DNA from 3 places in the Ferrimonas gelatinilytica genome. Region 3 is predicted to be linked to each of the others. Evidence: predicted binding sites of a transcription regulator. Region 3 holds the regulator's gene; each other region holds the start of a gene.
What was found. Region 3 encodes sigma-54, which starts transcription at its own class of promoters, with help from an activator protein. Its sites were predicted from a motif close to GTTGGCACGNNNNTNGNNT; they were not measured.
Positions count from the first base shown of each region.

Region 1: a site for sigma-54 is predicted at 1,227-1,245, ahead of ABD997_RS07385 (DUF2884 family protein). Genes of this name have one in related genera too.
Region 2: a site for sigma-54 is predicted at 1,102-1,120, ahead of ABD997_RS01535 (formate dehydrogenase accessory sulfurtransferase FdhD). Genes of this name have one in related genera too.

Region 1 covers NZ_BAABLF010000008.1:32,097-34,365, reverse strand. Annotated here, with positions in the region: gene ABD997_RS07395 (50S ribosome-binding protein YggL) at 1-110, shown strand, start outside; gene glsB (glutaminase B) at 110-1,021, shown strand; gene ABD997_RS07385 (DUF2884 family protein) at 1,335-2,144, shown strand.
Region 2 covers NZ_BAABLF010000004.1:25,831-28,099, forward strand. Annotated here, with positions in the region: gene ABD997_RS01525 (DUF3306 domain-containing protein) at 1-456, opposite strand, end outside; gene ABD997_RS01530 (DUF3305 domain-containing protein) at 453-908, opposite strand; gene ABD997_RS01535 (formate dehydrogenase accessory sulfurtransferase FdhD) at 1,164-1,997, shown strand; gene ABD997_RS01540 (substrate-binding domain-containing protein) at 1,994-2,269, shown strand, end outside.
Region 3 covers NZ_BAABLF010000029.1:54,992-57,260, reverse strand. Annotated here, with positions in the region: gene ptsN (PTS IIA-like nitrogen regulatory protein PtsN) at 1-232, opposite strand, end outside; gene hpf (ribosome hibernation promoting factor) at 232-519, opposite strand; gene ABD997_RS14040 (RNA polymerase factor sigma-54) at 543-1,982, opposite strand; gene lptB (LPS export ABC transporter ATP-binding protein) at 2,032-2,269, opposite strand, start outside.

The DNA.
Region 1 (2,269 bases), on a different contig from region 3:
ATATCGGCAAGTGCACCGAGGCGGACCGACAGAGGGTCAGTGATTTCTTTGCCAAGCAGCCGGTCTCCGATTTCCGGATGTCGGAGCTTTACGATATCTGGTGGGGCTGATGCCGACTGCGCTCCAACTGCAGGAAGTGGTGGCGGATGCGACGCCACTCCTGGGTGGCGGTAAGGTCGCCGATTACATCCCAGAACTCGCCAAGGTGCCCAGCGGTAAGCTGGGCATCGCCGTTTGCAGCCACCGTGGTGTGGTCGGGGCGGGAGACTTCGAGGAGGCCTTTTCCATCCAGAGCATCTCCAAAGTGTTTGCCCTGGTGCTGGCAATGGGACTGTATGACGAGCAGGAGCTGTGGAGCCGGGTAGGCAAGGAGCCTTCGGGAAACCCATTTAACTCGCTGGTCCAGCTGGAGTTTGAGCGCGGCAAACCCCGAAATCCCTTTATCAATGCCGGTGCCCTAGTGATCACCGATATGCTGCAGTCCCGCCTCAGTGCGCCTAAGCAGCGGATGCTGGAGATGGTCCGGGAGCTGTCCGGCAATCCCCATATTGTTTCCGACAAGTTGGTTGCCGCATCGGAGTACCAGCACTCTGCCCGCAACGCCGCGATTGCTTACCTGATGAAGTCGTTTGGAAACTTCGATAACGATGTGGATGCGGTACTGCGAACCTACTTCAGTCACTGCGCAATCCGAATGAGCTGCGCCGATCTGGCTCGGGCGTTCTTCTTCCTCAGCAACAAGGGCAGCGGATTGGACCATCAGAACCGACTTTCGGAAAAGCAGAACCGCCAGGTGAATGCCCTGCTGGCCACCTGTGGCCTTTATGACGGCTCTGGTGAGTTTGCTTACCGGGTTGGAATGCCGGGCAAAAGTGGCGTTGGCGGAGGCATTGTGGCCGTGGTGCCGGGGCAGATGAGTGTGGCGGTGTGGTCTCCGGAGCTGGACCCCAGTGGTAATTCGGTGGCCGGAGTGGCGATGCTTGAGATGTTGAGCAAGCGCCTGGGCCGCTCTATTTTCTGACCCGCGCTTTTAAATCTCACGGTTGTAAAAAGAGGGGGCCGCGATTATGCGGCCCCTCTTGTTCGTCGTTGAGACCATAGGCCGTCATGGGCGTCTGTGAAGTTTGCCTAACATTTGGCGAACTCAACGAAATTGCGCATTATCGTCAACCTGCCATTGTTCATAGGAAGCGAGGGCTAATGGGCCCTGCAGTTCATCGTGATGACCTGGCATGAAATTTGTTTGCAGATTATCTCGCAACGGCCGTTAATTTCGTGGGCACCGGGCCTGTATGGGGCAGGAGCACCTAAGATTGCTTTTAAGGATATTCATCATGTTACGTTTTGCTTTTTGTGTTGCAGCGCTGTTTGGTTCGTTTACGGCGTTTGCCAACGATCTGCAGTTCAATGGTGTCCAGTGTGACCTGAGTTTCCAGCACACGTTGGAGGTGGATTCGGAGCGTTTGCTGGTGAGCGAAAACAAGAAAATCCTTTATCGCTTCGAGCAGGGACGCCTCTGGCTTGGTGACGAAGAGGTCCCACTGACACCGGTCCAGCATGATGCCTTGGCGCTTTATCAAAGCCAGCTGCTGGTCAACGCCAAGGCGTTGGTGGGCGTAGTGGATGAAGCCCTGGGATTGGCCACGGTGGCTGTCGATGAGGTGGTGACCGAACTTGGCGCCTTGGGGGTGGAAGCGGATAGCCTGACGGGGTTGATGGAGGGGGTTCGTCAGCGGGTTCAGGGATCGCTGGTGACAGGGTCCGGCAGCTACAAACTCAGTGGCGAGACGATGAATAATCTCGAGTCCGAGATCGACGACGCGGTTTCCGAGCAACTCGAGCAGGCGATCACGGCATCGGTGGGTAGCGTCATGGTGATGATGGGCCAGGCGCTGGCGGACGGCGAAGCGGGCAGCTTCGAGGAAAAGATGGAGAAATTTGGCCGCTCCATGGAGCAGATGGGCGAGCGCTTGGAAGCCCGCGTCGAAGCGCAGTCCGAGGAGATCGAACGCAAGGCAGAGGCGATGTGTCAGGACTGGATCGCCGTTGACCAGATTGAGGGTGAGGTGCAGCGCCTGATCCCAGAGCTCAATGGCATCGATGTGATTGTCCAGGGTGACCCCTCATTGGCCTGGATCCGCTAAGTTTTCTGGCCCCTGATTACAGTCGGTTCGCTACAGTGTGGAGTGGGCGGCGGTGTTCAACACCGCCGCTTTTCTTTTCTGGCCCGTCGGGGTTCAATAATGTTTGGGGCAAAGAGGAACCGTCG
Region 2 (2,269 bases), on a different contig from region 3:
TGGTGACTTTTTGTCCAGTTGCGCAACCGCACTCTCAGCCCCCTCCTCGACATCTTTAACCATGTGACGAAAGACCTTCTCAGCCAGTTCAGCCGCCACTTTGGCGCTGAGCTTAGGTTGCGCGGCATAATCCAGATCGTACTCGCAGAGGCCATCCCGCACGTTGTAGTGCGGCTGCTTCCAGAGCGCCCTCAACGCCTCCTGGCGCTTGTCCGCTGCCACATCGGGACGCATAAAGGCCGCGAAGCTGCCGCCCTCTTCAATCTCTTCGGGGTCTGGCAGTGGTGCCTCGGGCTCCTCCTGTACCTCCGCGGCTTGGTCCGACTCTACGGCTTCAACCGCCTCTCCAGGCATCGCCGACGATTCGAGCTCCTCCGCTTCCTCTCGAGCCTGCTTCGCCTCCTCCTCGGCAACCGCCGCCCGGCGGCGCTGCCAGCGATCCAGAAATCCGCTCATGCCTTACCCCCTTTGGGCTTCATCTCGTCACGAACATCAATGTGCCGGCGCCGATGGGCCGTGATCGGCTGCTCGCCGTGGCGCGTCAGGAACGATTCCAGCCAGCAGCCGATGGCATCCGGAATGGGACAGGTCAACACCGGCGTGTCGCCCTCCAGAGCACCGGCCGCCACATTCTGGTTGGCAGTTATCTGCATCGGGATCGGGACGCCATCTCCCTTGTCATCACAGATGATGAAAAGCTTCGGATTGGGCAGATCCAGGTTAAGGCGGTAGTTGGCGCGCTCATCGAGAAACAGCTCCATCATCACCCGATACGCCCCTTCCGGCTTCTCCCCTCGTGCGGGGAGCAGTTGATCGACTTCCCAGCGTACCTGGCTCCAGCGGCCAACCTGAACGTGCTGAGATTTGAGCGTGACATCCAGTTGCCACAGAGATTCGCTATGTTGCATCGATCACCCGATATTCGGCTTCAGTAACTAACAGGGTATATGCAAAAATCGTTCCAACAATAGATAGCCTACTTTACCGGAGGATGGTCACACTATTTGGCAAGCTCTGGACATTCTGTCTGTTTTCACCAGACAACTTGGGGCGCTTCATCTCCTGAAGTGTGACCGCCAGCATGTTGTGACTCTGTCGAGTGATGGAACATATATTGCATCGCTCGTTTCTCACCGTTTCCCATGAGCCAGAAGATCACCACCATGAGCCCAGTGACCCACCGTCCCCGACTCTCCCAAACCCACACCGAAGCGCCTCTGACCCTGGCGGTGACCGCCGTCGATGAGCATGGCCAGGTCCAGGATAAGATGATCGCTTGTGAGCGCCCGCTCACCCTCTACCTGAACTGGCAACCCATAGTCACCCTGATGACCCTGGGTGCCCGGCCACAGGCACTGGCCCTGGGTTATCTGAAAAACCAGGGCTTTATCAGTGATATCGAGCAGGTTGAGTCCGTCATCGTGGACTGGGAGGTGCACTCCGCCGCGGTCATCACTCGCGAGGACACCACCCATGTGCGGGACAAACTGGCGGAGAAAACCGTCACCAGCGGCTGCGGCCAGGGCACGGTATATGGCAACTTTACTGCCGGTCTCGACCAGATCCGGTTGACCAAGCCGCACCTGAGCCAGAGCGGGATCTACGCCCTGCTAAAAAACCTCGGACAATACAATGACACCTACAAGAATGCCGGTGCCGTCCATGGCTGCGGGATCTGCCAGGACGACCAGATCCTTAGCTTTGTCGAGGATGTCGGTCGCCATAACGCAGTGGATACCTTAGCCGGGGATATGTGGCTGGATGGGCTGAAGGGCGACGACAAGATCTTCTACACCACCGGGCGACTCACCTCGGAGATGGTGATCAAGGTAGCGAAAATGGGGATCCCGGTCCTGCTCTCCCGGTCCGGGATCACCGAGATGGGCCTGAGCCTGGCTCAGCAGTTGGGAATCACCATGATCGCCCGTGCCAAGGGTCGCCACTTTCTTATCTACCACGGCGCCGACACCGTCGAATTTGATGGGGGCCAGGCATGAACGACCCTGTCGACAACCCCTTTTTGAATGCCCGACAGGTGGCGGATTATCTGGACCTGAACGAGAAGAAAGTCTATGCAATGGCCAACGAGCGACAGCTCCCGGGCACCAAGATCACGGGTAAATGGCTGTTTCCCAAATCCCTCATCGATCGATGGGTGATCGACTCCTGCCACAGCGGCATGCTGTCCGACCGCTTGATTATTACCGGTTCGGACGACCCCTTGCTGCACTGGGCGGTAGGTCGGGTCGGTCAGGAGCTTGGGGCCGCA
Region 3 (2,269 bases):
CGATGGGAGTGGTGATCCGTTCGAGGCGACCGTGGGGCAGGGCGATGCCGTTGCCGATTCCGGTGCTGCCCACTTTTTCCCGGGCTAACAGGCTCTCAAACAGTTCATGTTGGGGGAGATCCGGGCACTGGCGAGCAGCCAAATCACTGATCATCTCCAGTGCCCGTTTCTTGCTAAGGCCGGGCGCAGCACAGTGGGTGCGCTCCGGCGTCAGGAGTTGCGTGATTTCCATTAGTGTCTGGAAATTTTCTCTTTGTGCTTAATCACTTGGCGGTCAAGCTTATCCACCAGACCATCGATGGCCGCGTACATGTTTTCGTGCTCATGGGTGGCAAACACCTCCCCACCGTTGACATGGAGCTTGGCTTCGGCGATCTGCTGCAGCTTCTGTACATTCAGGATCACGTGGACATTGTTGATGTGATCAAAATGCCGTTCTAGTCGCTCAAACTTTTCATGCACATAGTTTCTCAAGGCGTCGGTCAGTTCGATGTGGTGCCCGGTAAGATTGATCTGCATAAGTAAGCCTCCATTGCGCTCTGTTACAGTACTTTGCGCTGGTTTGACGGGGGGATGGAGAGGGCTTCCCGGTATTTGGCGATGGTTCGCCGTGCTACCTGGATCCCCTGCTCCGCGAGAAGCTGAGCCATCTTGCTGTCGCTGAGGGGCTTTTTGGGACTCTCGGCGGCCACCAGTTTTTTGATCAGTGCGCGGATGGCGGTGGAGGAACACTCACCGCCACTGTCCGTACTGACGTGACTGGAGAAAAAGTATTTCAGTTCGTACACCCCTCGAGGGGTATGCATGAATTTCTGTGTAGTGACCCGGGAGATGGTGGACTCGTGCATCTCCACCGCTTCGGCGACGTCATTGAGGACCATGGGCTTCATCGCTTCGTCACCATACTCAAGAAATCCTTGCTGAAACTGGACGATGCAGTTCGCCACCTTCATTAATGTCTCATTGCGGCTCTCCAGGCTCTTGATGAACCACTTGGCATCCTGCAAGTGACCGCGAACAAACTGACTGTCGCCATTGTTTCTGGCCCCTTTTGAGAGGGCGGCGTACTGTTCGTTGATACGGATCTTTGGGACCGAATCCGGGTTGAGTTCCACCACCCAGCGTCCCTGTTTCTTGCTAACGGAAACGTCCGGTATCACATACTCGCTCGCGCTGGCGGAGATCGCGCTGCCTGGACGGGGGTTGAGAGATTGGATCAGTTCCATGGCGGCCCTTAACTCATCTTCTTTGAGTTTAGTGCGCCGCAGGAGGGTTCGAAAGTCGCGGTTGCCCAGCAGGTCCATATGGTCGTTGAGCAGGCTGATCGCTTCGCTGCGCCAGGGGGTTTTGGGATCGAACTGGGCCAACTGGACCAGCAGGCACTCTGCCGGATCCCGCGCGCCACAGCCGATAGGATCGAACTGCTGGACACGCTTGAGTACCGCCACGACCTCGTCCAGGTCGATATCATCCAGGCCCTGCGCTTCTTGCACCTCTTCGATATCAACAGTGAGATAGCCATGCTCGTCAATGGCGTCGATGATGGTGGTGGCGATGGCACGATCCCGATCAGTCATCGGGGTGAGCTCCATCTGCCAGAGCAGATGGCTGTGCAGGTCTTCGTGGGTTTCCCCCTGGTAGAGATTCTCATCGTCGTCGCGCACCGGCCCGGCGGGGGCGGCAGGCGCGGCACTGTAGACATCGTCCCAGGTGCTGTCCAGCGGCAGGTCATCGGTCATCTCGGTTTGGCTCATCGCCTCGCCGGTTTCCATTTCCGAGCGCTCCTTCGGGGCAGCTTCCGGCACCTCCGCATCCTGACCTTCAAACTCATCAACCTGCTCCAGCAGGGGATTGGCCTCAAGTGCTTCCTGGATCTCCTGTTGCAGATCCAGCGTCGACAGCTGCAGCAGGCGTATCGCCTGCTGCAATTGGGGCGTCATGGTCAGGTGTTGCCCCAGCTTCAGCTGCAGTGACGTCTTCATCGAGGTAATGCCCAATCCTTGTGTCGTAAGTCCCGCTTTAGCCGGACGGTCAGAGCTTGAACTGGTCGCCGAGGTACACCGAGCGAACCAGTTTGTTGTTGAGCACCGCTTCCGGTGCGCCCTGTGCGATCATCTCCCCGTGGCTGACGATGTAAGCGTATTCGCACACATCCAGAGTTTCGCGCACATTGTGGTCGGTGATCAAGACACCTAGGCCCCGCTCCTTGAGGTGTTCGATGATCTTCTTGATATCGATAACCGAGATAGGGTCTACCCCGGCAAAGGGC